3 regions of the Pseudoalteromonas sp. UG3-2 genome follow, and region 2 is predicted to be linked to each of the others. Evidence: predicted binding sites of a transcription regulator. Region 2 holds the regulator's gene; each other region holds the start of a gene.
The links. Region 2 encodes LexA, which represses DNA repair genes until DNA is damaged. Its sites were predicted from a motif close to TACTGTATNNNNATACAGTA; they were not measured.

Region 1 (6,345 bases), 1.3 Mb from region 2:
AGAAGAGGTAAATATTTAATGGAATTATTGTATGCATCTTGCGTAGGCATATTAGTGGCCTGCGGGGTTTTTTTAATATTACGTGCGCGAACTTTTCCGGTTGTGTTAGGCCTCACTATGTTGTCTTACGCGGTGAATTTATTCCTATTCGCGTCCGGCAGATTAACCTTAAATAAAGCCGCGGTATTGGGTTTTAGTAACGACTACGCTGATCCTTTACCACAGGCGTTAGTGTTAACTGCGATTGTTATCGGTTTTGCGATGACCGCATTCGTGGTGATCCTTGCCATTCGTGGTCGCTCTGACTTGGGTAATGACCATGTCAACGGTATTGTCCCTGAAAAGAAGGATAAGGCATGATCCAGCATCTGACTTCATTACCTGTATTACTTTCGATGTTGGCGGGAGTTATCCTGCTAATGCCTCCTTGTGGTAAAAAGTTAGCAATACGCCGCAAGGTATCTGTATTGATGTCGCTTATCACCTTTGCGGCCTGTATTGGTTTACTGCTTAATGTGCAGCAAAGTGGCATCCAGGTGTATGCCATCGGTAATTGGCAAGCGCCATTTGGGATTGTTTTAGTGGCGGATCAATTGTCAACACTGTTGGTGAGCTTGACGGCATTACTCGGGTTTGTCTGTGTTCTGTACAGTTGTGCCGGAGATGATGAAAAGGGCAGCTTTTTCCATCCATTGGTGCATTTTTTAATGATGGGTGTGAACGGCGCCTTTTTAACGGGTGATGCCTTTAACTTATTCGTGTTTTTTGAGGTGTTACTTATCGCCTCTTATGCCTTGTTAATGCATGGCGGCGACAAGCACAATACTAGAGCCTCGTTACAATACGTGATCCTCAATCTAGTTGGTTCGTCAGTGTTCTTAATTGCTTTAGGGATTATGTATGGGGTGCTTGGGACGCTGAATATTGCTGACATGGCACAAAAAATTACCTTGTTGCAAGGCGATGATGTTTATCTGGCTAAAATCGGTGGTTTGTTATTATTAGTGGTATTCGCCTTGAAGGGCGCTTTATTGCCATTGCACCTGTGGTTACCGAATACCTATGCCACTGCCTTGCCTGTAGTTGCCGCCTTGTTTGCAATTATGACTAAAGTGGGTGTCTATTCCATGATGCGAGTTTACACCTTAGTGTTTGGTGAGGAAGCCGGAGAGCTTAGCCATATGGCACAGCAATGGCTGTGGTGGTTGGCCATTGCAACCATAGTGATGGGGGCCATTGGGGTACTAGCGAGCCAAGACTTACGTAAGTTAGCAGCAAACTTAGTGGTGGTATCGGTAGGTACTTTGGTTGCGCTGGTTGCGGTACAAACGGTGGACAGTAGTGCCGCTGCCATATATTACCTTGTGCATTCCACCTTGGTTTCTGCCGCGTTATTTTTGTTAGCCGATTTAATCGGCACTCAGCGTGGTAAAGTAGCGGATAGGATCACCGCAGGTCGCCCGGTGGCGCAACCAATGCTGCTTGGTATTCCATTTGCCATTGCCGCCATTGCTGTGATAGGCATGCCGCCGTTATCAGGGTTTGTAGGCAAAGTATGGATTTTACAATCTACGGTTGCAGCGAACTATACCTATTGGTTTTGGGGCGTATATTTAATTGCCAGCTTAGCCATCTTGGTGAGTGTTTCCAAAGCGGGGAGCACCGTTTTCTGGCACCATACCGGTAAAGCCGAAACCAACGCCAGTGAAAAAGTTCATCCTACTCAGTTGATTGCCGTATTGACCTTGGTCGCTTGTGCGCCACTGATGGTTATTTTTGCTGGAGCACTGACTGAGTATGCGCAAAATGCTGCGGGTTCGTTGCATGACTTTACTGGTATTACTCATGCCGTGCTAAAAGGAGCAAAATAAATGCGTTTAGAAGCAAAGTTTTCTTGGCTACCAACGCCATTTCGCAGTTTACTCTTGTTCACGGTTTGGTTGCTACTCAATAACAGCGTGTCTGTGGGGCACCTTATTTTGGCCACGCTGTTGGCCATTATCATTCCTTTGATCACGTACCGCTTTCGTACCAAGCAGCCGTTAATCATTCACCCTTGGCGAGCAATCAGGCACCTTTTTCTGGTGCTGTACGATATCATTACCGCGAACATTGAAGTGGCTATTAAAATATTAGGGCCGTCGAAAAAGCTGCAACCAGGATTTGTTTTGGTGCCGCTGGATATTGACCAGGCCATGCCAATTACGATTTTAGCCAGCACGGTATCTTTGACGCCTGGGACTGTGAGTGCTGAAGTATATCCATGGCCAGAGTCAGTAGCCGATGATGAAGAAGTAGGGCGAAAATACCTGTTAATCCATGTATTAGATATGCAAGATGAGCAAGCACTCATTGATACGATTAAATCTCGCTACGAGACGCCGCTGAAGGAGATTTTTGAATGTTAGAGACCGTTATATTAATCGTGTTTGCCATGATCGGGGTTTCTTTGTTGCTAAACCTCTGGCGTCTAGTGGTGGGCCCATCAATACCAGACCGCATTTTGGCATTGGACACGATGTACATTAACACCATAGCGCTGATTATTTTGTACGGTATGAACATGGGCACAGCGCTGTATTTTGAAGCCGCATTGCTTATTGCCATGCTAGGTTTTGTAAGCACGGTAGCAGTGTGTAAATACTTGCTACGTGGCGATATCATCGAGTAGGGGGCAGGATGTCAGAGTGGATTATATCAATTCTATTGTTACTAGGTGGTTGCTTTGTGCTGATAGGCTCTATTGGCTTGGTTAAAATGCCAGACTTTTTTATGCGCTTACATGGCCCAACTAAAGCAACAACATTAGGGATGGCTTGTTTACTGACTTCCGCCATGGTGTACTTCAGCACCACAACCGAGGGTGTCAGTGTTAAAGAGATTCTGATTTCAATCTTTTTATTATTAACGGCGCCAATTTCTGGTTATATGCTGATTAAGTCTGCTATTCACCATCGCCTGCCTAGCAATGACAAAACTTCAGGAAAAGAGAAAATCAAAAAGTAGCTCAGAGTTACTACTTTTGGTCTAAAGTAATAGTTTTTTCTAGTGAAATGATTGGGTGTAGCAATAATTTCAGTGCGTTACTGGGATTGTTTGCTACATTTAATTAGAATCGCCTTGTTTATACAACAAGGCTGCATATTGCGCAGTTAAATATGTTAACTAGGAATGTTATGAAAAGAGCGTCTATCAAAAATAAACTGTTGTTTTTTGTTATTGCCTTGGTGAGTAGCTTGGTATTGATCCTAGTCGTTACCATGTGGATGCACCTAGCGAAAGAAAATGAGCGACAAAGCAACGGGGTTCAAGCCGCCATTTATGAAGAAATTTCTGCTGGTCTAGTCGCCAAAGGTAACCAGTATGGTCAGCGTGTGGCCGCGTTCATCAATGAGGCCTATCGGGTTCCCTATACTTTAGCCGGTATGCTTTCTCATACTGCAAAGCAACAGCCCTTAGCGCGGGAGCAAGTAGAAGAGCTGGTTAGAGGTGCATTGCAGCAAAACCAATTTGTTTCTTCAATGTACGCGCAATTTGAAGCCAATGGCTACGATGGCAAAGACAATGAGTTTATTGCCGGCAGCTCTCATTCAGTTCCAGGCGCAGGTTCTTTAGAGCTGTATTTTACTCAAGAAGCCAGTGGCGTGGTGCAGCAAAAGGTTGAAACGGCCGAAGAAAAGTACGCTGATGCCATTAATGAGTTTGGCCTCAGAGAAGCCGAGTGGTACCTTTGTGCTAGGGATAAAGTCGCTCCTTGTATTATGGAGCCCTACCTGTATGAAATTACCCCAGGTAATGAAATGCTGATGACTTCTCTAACCGTTCCGGTTGTGGTTAACCGTCAGTTTAAGGGTCTAGTTGGCGTTGATGTCAACTTACCGGTATTTCAGTCGATGGTGGAAGAGCTTTCTGAGTCACTGTATTCTGGCGCGGCTAAGGTGACACTATTAAGTGATATGGGACTTGTAGTAGGCTCGAGTCATTACGATAAACTTGCACGTCCGGTGTCAGAATCCATGTCAGCATCTCGTGCTGAGACATTAAAAACACTCCATGCCGATAAAGGCATCAAAGAGCTTGGCGACGATCTCGTCGTCGCTGTGCCTATTGATATTACCCTTGCCAATACCACCTGGTCGCTGATTATTGAACTACCAAAATCGGTCGCCCTAAGCAGTGCTACACAATTAAAACAACAGTTGGAAGCTTCAACAGACTCTGTAGGTCGTTGGATGCTGACCATAGGTGTGGTGATTGCTATCATTGGGGTGGTGATTGCAGTTATTTTGGTTAACACCATTATTAGCCCACTGACTCACATCCAGCAGCGGGTAGAAAATCTAGCTTCCAGTGAGGGGGATCTGACCCATGAGCTTGAAGTCAGTCATCATGCTGAGTTGATTGCACTATCACAAGGTTTTAATCGTTTTACTGATAAATTAAGAACCATGATTGATGACTTAAAGGGGTTAGCTGAGTCCTCTTATGAGCAATCGCATAAGACCACAGAGGCTGCGATTAACATCAAAAATAAAGTGGCAAATCAACACTTAGAAATTGACAGTGTCGTAACAGCAATTAATGAGCTTAGTGCTACCGCTTCAGAGGTGGCAAGGGCATCGGAAAAAGCGGCTGCAAGTACTAATCAGGCTGCAGATCAGGTTCAGCAAAGTGAACAAAGTATCATCAAGACCACGGAAACGGTGCAGTCCATGGCAGATCAAGTTATCGATGCTAAACAAGCGGTGATGAAGGTATCTGAGCGCAGTGATGACATTTCTAAAATCCTCGAGGTGATCCGAGCCATTGCCGAGCAGACTAACTTGCTTGCGCTGAATGCCGCTATTGAGGCTGCAAGAGCGGGAGAGCAAGGCCGGGGTTTTGCTGTCGTTGCAGATGAAGTAAGAGCTTTAGCGTCTAAAACGCAAGCCTCTACCGACGACATCAGCAAATTGATCGATAATTTACAAAGTGAGGTGGCTAACTCCAGCCGGATTATTGAAAGTTCCGTTGACTTGGGCGAAAACGCAGTGAGCTATTGCCAAGACTCTGCCAAGTTAATGAGTACCTTAGTGGGTGAGCTGACTAGTATTTCCAATGAAGTCACCCAAATTGCCACCGCAGCAGAAGAGCAAAGCATGGTAACCGAGGAGATCAACACCAACACCACGGGGATTTCGGATGCCGCAGCTGAGCTATCGCAATTTGCCGATGAAGTTGAGCAGGCCGCAAGCTCAATGACTGAAATTGTGGAGCAAAAACATAAGAAACTGAACCTATTGAAAACTCAGTAACCTTCCTAGGGAGAGGCGCTTGCCTCTCCCTACTCATCTTTACCCCTAGAGTTCTGCGGTAAATTTGTCTATTATAACTGTATAAATAAACAGTTGGATGTCCAATGAAACTCTACATTGCCGAAAAACCTTCCTTAGGCAGAGCCATTGCAGATGTATTACCAAAACCACATAAAAAGCATGATGGTTATATTGAGGTGGCCAATGGCGATGTGGTTTCTTGGTGTATTGGTCATTTACTGGAGCAAGCTGAGCCTGAAGATTACGATGCGCGCTTTAAAAAGTGGCAATTACAAGACCTTCCCATCATACCCGAGCAATGGCAGTTTAAAGCAAAGAGTAAAACCAAAAAACAGCTCAACGTATTAAAAAAACTGCTTAGCCAAGCTGAAGAAGTATTTCATGCTGGCGATCCAGACAGAGAGGGTCAGCTACTGGTTGACGAAGTTTTTGAGTACGTTAAGTTGGCAAAGCACAAAAAAGCGGCCATTCGTCGTTTATTAATTAGTGACCTTAACCCCCAAGCCGTTAAAAAAGCACTGGCTTCAACACGTTCTAATAAAGAGTTTGTGCCTTTGAGTGTATCAGCATTGGCGCGTGCTAGAGCGGATTGGCTGTTTGGACTTAATCTAACTCGTGCGTTTACGCTGGCCGGACAAAAAGCGGGTGTAAAAACGGTATTATCTGTAGGACGAGTACAAACCCCAGTATTAGGGTTAGTGGTCAGAAGAGATCAAGAAATTGCGAACTTTGTGTCCAAACCATTTTACGAAGTGATTGCCCACGTTGTGAAACCCAACTGGGGAACTTTTGAAGCGAAATGGCAACCAAGCGAAGCATGCCAGCCATACATGGATGAAGAAGGCAGAGTGCTAGTTAAAGGGTTAGCTGAAAACGTCGCACAACGTATAACTGCGCAACAAGCCATAGTACAAGCTGTAGAGACCAAACCAAAAAAGCAAAATCCGCCATTACCCTATAACTTATCGGCGTTACAAATAGACGCCAACAAACGCTTTGGTATATCAGCCCAGCAAGTCCTTGATGTTTG
Region 2 (6,345 bases):
ACTTCCGCCGAGGCTGCTTGCTCAGCAGCTTTTTCTGCTTTGGCATTTTCAAGCCAAAGATCAAACTCTTGTGGCTCAACAGCTTCAACAACAATCGGCATAAAGCCGTGATCTTTGCCGCAAAGCTCGGCACATTGACCACGATAAATGCCCTCCTCATTTACCTTAGTCCAGGCTTCGTTGATAAACCCTGGATTGGCGTCCTTTTTGACTGCAAAGTCAGGCACCCACCAAGAATGGATGACATCGTCTGAGGTCATTAGAAAGCGCACTTTCCTGTCGGTTGGAATAACCAAGTGTTTGTCTACTTCTAGCAAATAGTTTTGGTTTTTATCTTTGAGATCGGCTATTTCATCTTTCGGTGTGGAAAGCAATGAAAAGAAATCAACATCATGACCCATGTATTCATAATGCCACTTCCATTGGGAACCGGTGACTTTAATGGTCAAATCGGCTTTACTGGTGTCTTCCATTGCAATCAAGGTTTTGGTGGCGGGAACCGCCATTGCTATTAAGATCACAAAGGGAATAGCGGTCCATAGGATCTCAACTTTGGTGCTTTCATGAAATTGGGCTGGTACAACCCCTTTAGACTTCCGATGTTTGAGCAAAGCCCAAAACATCACAGCAAATACAACAACCCCAATGACACAACATATCAAAAAGATAGTCATATGGAGGTCATACACTTGCTGGCTAATATCCGTCACACCCTGCCTCATATTATAAGCACTATTGGCTAATGATGGCATTGCGATCAGCATGGTGACGAATGTGGCAACTAATCGACAAATTTTCATTTGACGTCTCCTTCAAAGTCGCTCACAGCGGCTTTTTGTTATTATTGGATGACTGTCATAATGTCTATTAACACATAGACTTACTGCACGACTATTAACCAATTAGTCAAAAAACACACAAAATGCAAGGTTTTTGAAAAATAAGTGTTACCAACAATATTTTATATTTACTGTTGTAAAACCAATATTAGCTCTAAGTATTGTGGCAATATCAACAAACTAAGACCCTAAGGCAGTCGATATAAGTCTTTAATATGGAGTAAGTTAAAGTTATTAAGAAATAGTTTTAGCTATTACGCGCAAAGATTGGAGTGACTTGTTACTCAACTGTACTTCGCAATTTGCTAACAAAAGTATTGATTTACTATCTAGAATGATAACGGCAGGCTTAAAAAATACTCTGCTCTTGTTTCATTAACTCAACAGTGAGAGCGTAAGAATAGAAACAGGAGCTACCACTTCGACTTGTTGAAAAAGGCGGTTTAACACCATAAGTGGCAGCTTAACAAGAACCATCAATTGATTCGCAAGAATTGCTTAAAACTTTTGCTACATCCAGTCGGCATTTCTAATGATACCAACCGCCAGACCTTCAATGGCAAAATTCTGATGCTCTAAATCCACTTCAATAGCTTGAAACTCATCATTTTCAGCATGCAAAAGAACCTTTTTTCCTTGCTTCTCAAGACGCTTTACAGTGACGTCATCTTCCACTCTAGCCACAACTACCTGGCCATTCTCTGCTAACTGAGTGCTATGAACAGCAAGTAGATCGCCGTCCAATATACCAATATCCTTCATACTCATACCATTTACCCGAAGCAAATAATCAGCATGAGGCTTAAATAATGCGGCATCAACATGACAATGTGATTCAACATGCTGCTGAGCTAGAATAGGTTCCCCTGCGGCAACACGGCCAATAACGGGTAGACCAAGCTCCTCTTCTTCCTCTTCAACCAAACGTATACCACGACTCGCACCTGGAACCATTTCTATAACACCTTTTTTAGCAAGCGCTTTTAGGTGTTCCTCTGCTGCATTAGCGCTCTTAAACCCCAAAGCATCGGCAATTTCAGCACGAGTTGGAGGCATGCCAGTATCTTTTATAAAAACTTTTATTAACTCAAAGATCTGTTCTTGACGTTTAGTAAGCGGTCGCATTAACTGGTATTCCATACAGTGGTTTATTTACTGTAAGTATATACAGCCAAGAAAAAATCGCAAATGTTTATTGCTCAGATATTTAGCAAATCATGAGGAGTGATTAAACCATAATACAAAATAGTATACATGCTATCAGACTGGCACGTTGAGGATAAGGAAAACCCAGCTAAGGAGATACCAGCCTGTGGATAGGTATATTACCAGCGTGGGTTCATTGCGACCAAAGCAACGCTTTGCAGCGCAATGAACGCGAGGGTGACGAGAAACCGAAGCACTGCTTCGCAGTTCGAGGAAGTGAGCGCAAGGATGCGCGAAGGGGAGATACTACATGGGTGAACTGCGACCGAAGCACCGCTTCGCAGTGCAGTGAACGCGAGATATGGATACCGAGCCGGAAGCCCTCCACAGGGATGTGTGCCCAAAGGTCGCCTACCTGGTAGGCGCGGGTTTACCCCGCGCTTTTTATTGTGCGCTAAACGCAAAAAACCCCGACTCTTTCGAATCGGGGTTTGACGTACAAGGAAGTACTAATGTCGATGAGATTTATGGATGAATGCCTTTCATCGACCTCTTAATAAGGCCCTGGCTCGCGACGAAGTAGGATGTTCTCATTCTTTTCATAGAGAGACACATGGGTGAACTGCGGCCGAAGCACCGCTTCGCAGTGCAGTGAACGCGAGGGTGACGAGAAACCGAAGCAACGCTTCGCAGTTCGAGGAAGTGAGCGCAAGGATGCGCGAAGGGGAGGTACTACATGGAAGTACTTTACTCCAAACGCAAAAAACCCGCTGCATTGCTGCAGCGGGTTTCTCTTATAAGGCCCTGGCGATGTTCTACTTTCACATGGGAAGCCCACACTATCATCGACGCTGTTTTGTTTCACTTCTGAGTTCGGCATGGAGTCAGGTGGTTCCAAAACGCTATAGTCACCAGGAAATTCGGTGTATCAATGAGGTCGCCCTCATTAATTAAAATCTGGAAAAAACTGCTTAAATTCTTTGTCTTCGTCGCGGTCTAAAACCGCTGCTACTTTAGTATCTTATCAACTTCTGTCGCTAAACCACTTTGGCGTTGTATGGTTAAGCCTCACGGGTAATTAGTACAGGTTAGCTTAATGGCTCGCACCACTTCCACATCCTGCCTATCAACGTTGTCGTCTTCAACGGCCCTTTAGTGGAGTTAAACTCCAAGTGAGAACTCATCTCGAGGCCTGCTTCGCGCTTAGATGCTTTCAGCGCTTATCAGTTCCGAACGTAGCTACCGGGCAATGCTATTGGCATAACAACCCGAACACCAGCGGTTCGTCCACTCCGGTCCTCTCGTACTAGGAGCAGCCCCTCTCAATTCTCAAACGCCCACGGCAGATAGGGACCGAACTGTCTCACGACGTTCTAAACCCAGCTCGCGTACCACTTTAAATGGCGAACAGCCATACCCTTGGGACCGACTTCAGCCCCAGGATGTGATGAGCCGACATCGAGGTGCCAAACACCGCCGTCGATATGAACTCTTGGGCGGTATCAGCCTGTTATCCCCGGAGTACCTTTTATCCGTTGAGCGATGGCCCTTCCATTCAGAACCACCGGATCACTATGACCTACTTTCGTACCTGCTCGACGTGTCTGTCTCGCAGTTAAGCTGGCTTCTACCATTACACTAACCGTACGATGTCCGACCGTACTTAGCCAACCTTCGTGCTCCTCCGTTACTCTTTGGGAGGAGACCGCCCCAGTCAAACTACCCACCAGGCACTGTCCTCAATCCCGATCCAGGGACCTAAGTTAGAACATCAACACTACAAGGGTGGTATTTCAAGGTCGGCTCCACACCATCTAGCGACGATGCTTCAAAGCCTCCCACCTATCCTACACATGTAGGGTCAATGTTCAGTGCCAAGCTGTAGTAAAGGTTCACGGGGTCTTTCCGTCTAGCCGCGGGTACACAGCATCTTCACTGCGATTTCAATTTCACTGAGTCTCGGGTGGAGACAGCGTGGCCATGGTTACACCATTCGTGCAGGTCGGAACTTACCCGACAAGGAATTTCGCTACCTTAGGACCGTTATAGTTACGGCCGCCGTTTACCGGGGCTTCGATCAAGAGCTTCGCATACGCTAACCCCATCAATTAACCTTCCGGCACCGGGCAGGTGTCATACCCTATACGTCATCTTACGATTTTGCAGAGTACTGTGTTTTTAATAAACAGTCCCAGCCACCTGGTCACTGCGGCTGACTTCAGCTCCGGGCGCAGGCCCTTCACCTAATGTCAGCGTACCTTCTCCCGAAGTTACGGTACGATTTTGCCTAGTTCCTTCACCCGAGTTCTCTCAAGCGCCTTAGTATTCTCTACCTGACCACCTGTGTCGGTTTAGGGTACGATTCAGTATGAACTGAAGCTTAGAGGCTTTTCCTGGAAGTAGGGCATCAACAACTTCACCACCGTGGTGGCTCGTCTCGGCTCTCAGCCTTAGCGACCCGGATTTTCCTAAGTCACCAGCCTACTGCCTTTCACATGGGCAACCAACGCCATGCTTGCCTAGCCTGCTCCGTCCCCCCATCGCATTCATACTGAGTACGGGAATATTAACCCGTTTCCCATCGACTACGCTCTTCAGCCTCGCCTTAGGGGTCGACTCACCCTACCCTGATTAACATGGGATAGGAACCCTTGGTCTTCCGGCGTGGGAGTTTTTCACTCCCATTATCGTTACTCATGTCAGCATTCGCACTTCTGATATGTCCAGCATGCCTCCCGGCACACCTTCAGCCACTTACAGAACGCTCCCCTACCCCGCAAACTAAGTTTGCAGCCGTAGCTTCGGTGGTATGTTTAGCCCCGTTACATCTTCCGCGCAGGCCGACTCGACTAGTGAGCTATTACGCTTTCTTTAAAGGGTGGCTGCTTCTAAGCCAACCTCCTAGCTGTTTTAGCCTTCCCACATCGTTTCCCACTTAACATACACTTTGGGACCTTAGCTGACGGTCTGGGTTGTTTCCCTCTCCACGATGGACGTTAGCACCCACCGTGTGTCTCCCGGATAGTACTTTACGGTATTCGGAGTTTGCAAAGGGTTGGTAAGTCGGGATGACCCCCTAGCCTTAACAGTGCTCTACCCCCGTAAGTATTCGTCCGAGGCTCTACCTAAATAGATTTCGGGGAGAACCAGCTATCTCCCGGTTTGATTAGCCTTTCACTCCTAGCCACAGGTCATCCCCTAACTTTTCAACGTTAGTGGGTTCGGTCCTCCAGTTGATGTTACTCAACCTTCAACCTGCCCATGGCTAGATCACCGGGTTTCGGGTCTATACCCTGCAACTTAAGCGCCCAGTTAAGACTCGCTTTCGCTACGGCTCCCCTAAATGGTTAACCTCGCTACAGAATATAAGTCGCTGACCCATTATACAAAAGGTACGCAGTCACCCATCACTAAGCTACCTCTGCTTGATTTTGGCGGTTGATCGTCGGCTAACAAGTTAGGTCGACGTTAACGCAATTTCAAACATTGTGCTTACTTAGGAGTTCACCAAAGTAACTTAGTGATGGGCTCCTACTGCTTGTACGTACACGGTTTCAGGTTCTATTTCACTCCCCTCACAGGGGTTCTTTTCGCCTTTCCCTCACGGTACTGGTTCACTATCGGTCAGTTGGGAGTATTTAGCCTTGGAGGATGGTCCCCCCATATTCAGTCAAAGTTTCACGTGCTCCGACCTACTCGATTTCACTGTAAATAAGTTGTCGTGTACGGGACTGTCACCCTGTTTCGTCATACTTTCCAGAATGTTCCACTAACTACATTACAGCTTAAGGGCTAATCCGATTTCGCTCGCCGCTACTTTCGGAATCTCGGTTGATTTCTTTTCCTACGGGTACTTAGATGTTTCAGTTCTCCGCGTTCGCCTCAACAACCTATGTATTCAGTTGTTGATGACCCAAAGGGCCGGGTTTCCCCATTCGGAAATCCTAGTCTCAAGCGCCTCTTACTGGCTCAACTAGGCTTATCGCAAGTTAGTACGTCCTTCATCGCCTCCAACTGCCAAGGCATCCACCGTGTACGCTTAGTCACTTAACCATACAACCCAAAGTGGTTTTGCTTGGTCTTTGTCATTTATACGGCCTTGTCAGCACAATTTACTTGGTCACATAACACGTTATGCTCCCAGCGATAAATTGCTTGACGGCGTTGTCTAAATAACAAATCCACGTCGCAAAATAGTGCATTACATCACTAGTTGTACGTCAAAGACTGATTTAACTTCGCCAGAAGTTAATATTGAATACTAAAGTAGACGCTAATTAATTATCGAAATAATTAATCGGCATTTTCTTTCGAAAACTCGATAAATAACGTTCGTTATTCATCAGAATTTAATTATCAG
Region 3 (6,345 bases), 1.1 Mb from region 2:
ATAACTCCCTTTAGAGCTCTAACATTGCACTGGCGCAAACGCAGAAATATCTCGATTGATGAAATGGTTCATTTCATTCCGCCAAAGTATTTTATTTACAAACATTACAATAACTTACCACTAAATGTATTGGCGCTCAAGCAACAGTCAGCTGGATAAAGTGAGACCATAGATATTCGAGCCCCTTAGGTCTCGTTATGTAACAGTATGATGTTTCAACTTTTCATATACTTAATAGCCAATTTTAGTTATTCGAGACCATAAAAAAGTGGCTTAAACGAGAGCGACCACTCGTAAATCATTTAATTGCTCTTATTGGTGCTATAAACATACTTGATAAGTAGCAATAAAATACCCTTACTTTGTTGAGTTGGGTGTATGCAAGCCAATGCATTCAATCAGCTATAAAAGTGTTGGTTAGAAGCACACAACTAACAGCAACTTTTCCTCCCTCATCACACCCTCAAGTCAGCAGCCAATTAACCTATTTCGCGCCGGGATAGCGCGAAAAAGCATGACAGGGCCAAGGACGGCCTTTTCATGCTGGTAACGTTAAAATTGGCTGATTACTTGAGGTTCCCGGTGTGATGCTGGGAGTGCCCTTTCTTTTGCATACTTTTCTTTGGGCAAGCAAAGAAAAGTGTGTCGGCGCCCATGGACGGGCGCAGAAACCCGTCACGAGGACAACGGAACCAATGCACAAAAGTTATTGATCTCTACCTATGTTGATAAGTGCTGGGAGCGCCCTTTCTTTTGCTTACTTTTCTTTGGGCGGCGTCGATAAGTCAGTTGACGCCCATGGATGGGCGTCGAAACCTGTCACGAGGACAGCTAAGCCAATACACCAAACACAAAAAAGGGAAGCAAAGCGCTTCCCTTTCTACATAAAAACCAAAAGCTTAAATACAATAACGCGCAAACAAGCTCGCTACGGTCGCGGCAGTCGGCTTACCATGCTGCCAATCACCGCCTTCAACGCCACTACCAGCAATGTCCATATGCACATAAGGCAGAGGTTGCTCAGCATTACAACCGTGCTTATCTAAACCACCCACAATCGCTAAGAACGCCATTGGGAATTGGTGACCACGGGCTGTCACTGCAGACGCGGCATTGTTACTCGATAGCACATCATCGGCCAGGGTACGCGGTTGAATAAAGTCATAGTCTTCACGACGACTGCGCGACACCTCAGCGCAATCCGCCCACAAGTCACCCAGGTCGGCGATTTGGCGCGATACTTTGGCCGCTCGAGCCGGGCCATTTTCAACATACGCGCTGTATGGACCCATAGCACGGGCAGCATGCCCCGTTAGGGTAGCAACGGTGAACAACTCTGGATTTTTCTCACCCAGCGCTAAGTCTTTAGCTTCACTGAGTAAGTCGCCCATGGCAAGGCGACCTTCGGCATCGGTATTACCAATGCGCACGCGCACGCCTTCACGACCGGCAATAATTTCATCCGGCACAAAACAGTCTGAGCCAATTGAGTTGCGTACCACGGCTAAGTAAGCAATGACTTTAACGCCCTTAGGTTGGTATTTTGCCACTGCTTCCATAAAGCCAACCACCGATGCCGCACCACCTTTATCGCGGCTCATGCCTGCCATAAAGCCACCTACTTTTAAGTCGGCACCGCCGGTGTCATACACCAAGCCCTTGCCAACAAAAATCAAGGTACGCTCAACATCACCTTCTGGCTCATACGCCATTTTTACTACTCGTGGGTGATGGCGCTCAACCGCATAAGAAGCGCGAGCAACGGTACTTAGCAGCGGGTACTGCTCATCAATGGTTTGACGGTCGGCAATCACTTCCACATTCACCGCTGAGTCTTTAAATAGCTCAACGCAGTAATCGGCAAAACGCGGTGGAGCCATACGCTCAGGTTCGGTACCACAAAGATCACGCGCCGCATATTGACCAGCAGAAATGGCCGTTAACTGTTGGCAACTTTGCTCTGTTGCCGAGAATAAATAAATACTGCTAATTGGCTCAATCTCTTCGCCACGATACTCTCGTGCTTCAAGAGGTTGCCAAAGACCTTGGCAAGCACCTAAAAAGCTCACCGCTAGCGCGTTTTCATAGCGCGCATCGCTTGGGGCATTAGCCACAACAAGTAAAGGTTTTACGGCACCGGCGGCTTTAGCTTCTAACACGCCCGCTTTCGCCGCCTCAAAAAAGCGTCTTACGTCATCGTAATCTCTGTCTACAGGCCCAGTAGGCGCAATCACTAAACGATTGCCAGGCACTTGGTCAGAAACTAATAAAGTGGTTTTTTGCGCAATGCGCGCATCTACAGCGATGTAGGGAGCAGCAACTTCATCGAGAGTGGAATTGCCAAGGTGATTGATGTCATGGGTGATGACGACAATGGCGTCGGCATCGTTAGTGAAAAGATCATTACAAGATAATGCAACTGGAAAAGACATAAACGGCCCTTTTCTATTTTAGAATTAGGGCCGACTATAGGGGATTTCCCCTGAACTTCCAAGGCCTCTAGGAGATATCTTGGCTTTTTTCAGGGCTGGCTTTGGTTTTGTTTATCACCGACCACGCTTCAAGCATCACCAACACGCTCACCACTAAGACAATGACATCGAGCACCACCAGCAGCCAATTGCCTTGCTGATAATACTCACCGAGTTTAATAATTCCGGCAAAAAACGCCATCACCAAGACAAACACCATAGGCACTAGAGTGTAACGGGCCGGACGTCCCAATTTTATTAAATACACCGAGATAACCAACAAGGTTAGGCTGGCCAAAATTTGGTTGGTTGAGCCAAACAGCGGCCAAATCACCATACCGCCACTGCCTGAAGCGCCACCAGCACCAAAGGCCAACAGCAAGCAGCAGCCTACCGCCAATAAAGTGGCAACAATGCCATTACCAAGCGCTTTGATGTTATAAATCTCACCCCACTCTTGAATAATGTAGCGCTGCAAACGCACCCCAGAGTCCATGGTTGTGCCAGCAAACAGCACCACCATCACCGCTAACAAGGTCGAGGCAATTTCTACTGGGATCCCCCAGCCGCTACTGATCAGGTTCGAGCCACCATCGACAAATGCCGTGACACTGCCTGCACCTAAGTGGCTGTATATTTCATGCCACTGCTCAGGAGAAACCGCCAGCATCACGCCACTGACGGCAACCAAAGTGATTAGAGCTAACGAGCCTTCACCTACCGCACCTAAATAACCCACAAAGCGGCCATCGGTTTCTTTGTTAAGCTGCTTCGAGCTGGTGCCTGAAGAAACAATCCCGTGAAAGCCTGATACCGCCCCACAAGCGATGGTTACAAACAACAGCGGAATAATACTGGGTGTGTTTTCAACGGTTTGCGTATTAAATGCCGGCGCGGTAATGTCTGGCATGACGACAAACACAGCACCATACAAGAGCACTAACCCAACCAACAGCTGCATGCCATTAATAAAGTCACGAGGCTGTAATAGCATCCACACCGGAAGTAACGAGGCGACTGCCGCATAAATGAACAGAATAATGATCCAATTGGCTTTATCGCCTAAACCAAACATTTCCAACGGCAAGCTCAGTGGCATACCACTGCCCACGTAAATCGAGGCATAAAGGATAAACACCCCAATAATACACAGTGGAATTAACGGCACTTTACGCTTTAATAGCTGCCCTATCACTAGCGCCACCACAATGGCAGACCAGGCTGGGAAAACCGCTTCGGGGTTACCCACAAAGGAATTGGCGATCACTACGCCAAACACGGCGTTCACCATCAGCAACACCAGGAAAACCACAATCATAAATAAAGAGCGCGTGCGTTTACCAATAACACTTTCAGACAGCGCCCCCATGGATTTACCTTTGTGCCTGGCACTGGCCCATAACGCCCCCATGTCATGCACACCAGCGAAGAAAATAGTACCAATCACCACCCAAAGTACGGCAGGCACCCAACCCCAATACACCGCAATAGCAGGACCGACAATAGGCGCTGCGCCCGCGACCGAAGTAAAGTGGTGCCCCCACAGTACCACCTTGTTGGTGGGCACATAATCAACGCCATCTTCCAGCTCATGAGCCGGGGTGACGAAGCTGTCATCCATTTTAAATATTTTCTCGGCAATAAATTTGGAGTAAACAAACCACCCAAATAACATGCCGATAATGCCAAAAAGCACGATCATTATGGATTGCATTACGCTTTCCTCTTGTTGTTGTTTTAAACACACTTGCCACTCGAAGCTAGCATAATTTTTTTAAATTGCAGTTAGCTTTTAGTCTAGGGTAGTGAAAATTTTCTGAGGGGATATACCAACTCGCTTATTTCAGGCAAGTGTTAATCAAATAAACCCAGCTGGGTATGATCGTGAGACTGTTCGTTTAAACCGATATGTAGCCCCACCAGCCTAACGGGCTTGTACTTATGCCGAGCAAGCGCTTCGAGTAACAGAGTTTCAAACACCTGCAAATCCAGTTGCTGATATTGACATTCTTTGGTGGTTTGGCTGAAGTCATAAAATTTAACCTTAACACCCAGCTTATGAAAGCCACGCTGTTGGTATGGCTCTGCGCGCCGAGTCAGCTCAGGTAAGAGCTTATTTGCGATGATTTGCTTTAGCGTCTCCGGCTCGCTAATGTCCTCGGAAAAGGTGCTTTCTACTCCAACCGACTTGCGCACTCGGTCTACTTCAACACCGCGCTCATCAATGCCTTGGCAGCGCCGCCATAATACTGCACCAAACTTGCCAAAGGCTTTACGCAACTGCATTTCGTTTAAGGCCTTAACATCGCGACCATACTCCAACCCCATTGCTAAGAGCTTTTGCTGCGTCACCTTACCCACGCCAGGAATTTTTTTCAGCGGCAAATTATCAATAAAATCCGCCACCTGATCCGGTGTGATCACACACTGACCATTAGGCTTATTTTCATCGCTGGCGATTTTGGCTAAGAACTTGATTGGCGCAATGCCTGCCGATGCCGTGAGGCCAGTTTGCTGATGAATTTCGCGGCGGATCTGCTCGGCAATTAGGGTGGCACTGCCATTACAGGCTTGGCAGTCGGTAACATCGAGGTAGGCTTCATCCAACGACAGCGGTTCGATAAGCTCAGTATACTTTGCAAAAATCTCCCTGATCTGGCGAGAAATCTCTTTGTAGAGCGCCATTCTTCCCGGCACGATAACCAGCTGAGGACAGAGCTTTTTTGCCTGATAGTTCGACATCGCTGAGCGCACGCCATACTGCCGAGCAATGTAATTTGCCGTAGAGAGCACTCCACGATGGCTATTGCCACCGATGGCCATGGGCACCTTGGCAAGTTCTGGGTTATCACGCATCTCTACCGAGGCGTAAAAGGCGTCCATATCAATATGTACAAACTTACGCATATCAAATACTGTGTAAATAAACAGTGTTCAGTATGCGCTATATTTACCCTTGATGCAATAATGACCACGCAAAACCCAGCACCATACGTTAAGCTAATAGAGTTGCCGCATAGAGTTGCATCAACGGCGATAAAGCAGCCATAATGATTTTAGTTAGAGGGTGTTATACATGCTGTACAAGTTGTAGCCATGGCCCTTTTGGGGCAAAAGGCACAACTCACCCAATTCTTTTTTGTCCATTTTCATCAGGAGCCTGCATGAAGTATTCACGACTCGGTAGTAGCCCGCTAGAGGTTTCACGGATTTGCTTAGGAAGCATGACTTGGGGCTTGCAAAACAATCAACATGACGCCGATGAGCAGATCAACTATGCCTTAAGTCGCGGCATCAACTTTATCGATACCGCGGAAATGTATGCGGTTCCGCCCGCTCCTGAGACTTATGGCAAAACCGAGGAAATCATCGGTAACTGGCTCAGTCGCCATCAAGAAAAGCGTGAGCAGTTGGTGATAGCCACTAAAATTGCCGGAAATGGTCTGCCTTGGATCCGCAATGGTGGCCACATCACAGGAGATGCGGTAGTCAAAGCCGTAGACGACTCACTTACTCGCTTGCAAAGCGATTACATCGACCTGTATCAACTGCATTGGCCCAACCGCACTTCTCCGCACTTTGGTAAACAGTGGCCAGGCATGCTCGCCATCAACGAAGTAGACAGCACTGCAGAGCGCGAGGGCATGCTCGATATTCTGCAAGGCCTAGAGAAGTGCATTAAAGCCGGAAAAATTCGCCACTGGGGGTTATCGGACGATACTCCTTGGGGAATTCAAACTTATCTAAGCCTGGCTCAGCAACACAACCTGTCTAAGCCGGTGGCGATTCAAAATGAGTTTAGCTTGCTCCACGCCAAAGACTGGCCTTATCTGATTGAGCAATGTAAGCACGAAGACATTGCGTATTTACCTTG

Region 1: R3P39_RS09205 (DNA topoisomerase III) is a predicted target of LexA. The motif match lies at 5,370-5,389, and genes of this name have one in related genera.
Region 3: dinB (DNA polymerase IV) is a predicted target of LexA. The motif match lies at 5,385-5,404, and genes of this name have one in related genera.

Annotation. Positions count from the first base shown of each region.
Region 1 is NZ_JAWLJU010000002.1:1,316,053-1,322,397, reverse strand. It holds gene R3P39_RS09240 (monovalent cation/H+ antiporter subunit A) at 1-19, shown strand, start outside; gene R3P39_RS09235 (Na+/H+ antiporter subunit C) at 19-360, shown strand; gene R3P39_RS09230 (monovalent cation/H+ antiporter subunit D) at 357-1,871, shown strand; gene R3P39_RS09225 (Na+/H+ antiporter subunit E) at 1,872-2,408, shown strand; gene R3P39_RS09220 (K+/H+ antiporter subunit F) at 2,402-2,671, shown strand; gene R3P39_RS09215 (Na+/H+ antiporter subunit G) at 2,680-3,006, shown strand; gene R3P39_RS09210 (methyl-accepting chemotaxis protein) at 3,177-5,294, shown strand; gene R3P39_RS09205 (DNA topoisomerase III) at 5,399-6,345, shown strand, end outside.
Region 2 is NZ_JAWLJU010000002.1:2,622,002-2,628,346, reverse strand. It holds gene coxB (cytochrome c oxidase subunit II) at 1-800, opposite strand, end outside; gene lexA (transcriptional repressor LexA) at 1,350-1,964, opposite strand; rRNA gene rrf (5S ribosomal RNA) at 2,788-2,901, opposite strand; rRNA gene R3P39_RS14760 (23S ribosomal RNA) at 3,043-6,038, opposite strand.
Region 3 is NZ_JAWLJU010000002.1:1,530,610-1,536,954, forward strand. It holds gene R3P39_RS10150 (M17 family metallopeptidase) at 900-2,432, opposite strand; gene R3P39_RS10155 (carbon starvation CstA family protein) at 2,500-4,185, opposite strand; gene dinB (DNA polymerase IV) at 4,326-5,378, opposite strand; gene R3P39_RS10165 (aldo/keto reductase) at 5,636-6,345, shown strand, end outside.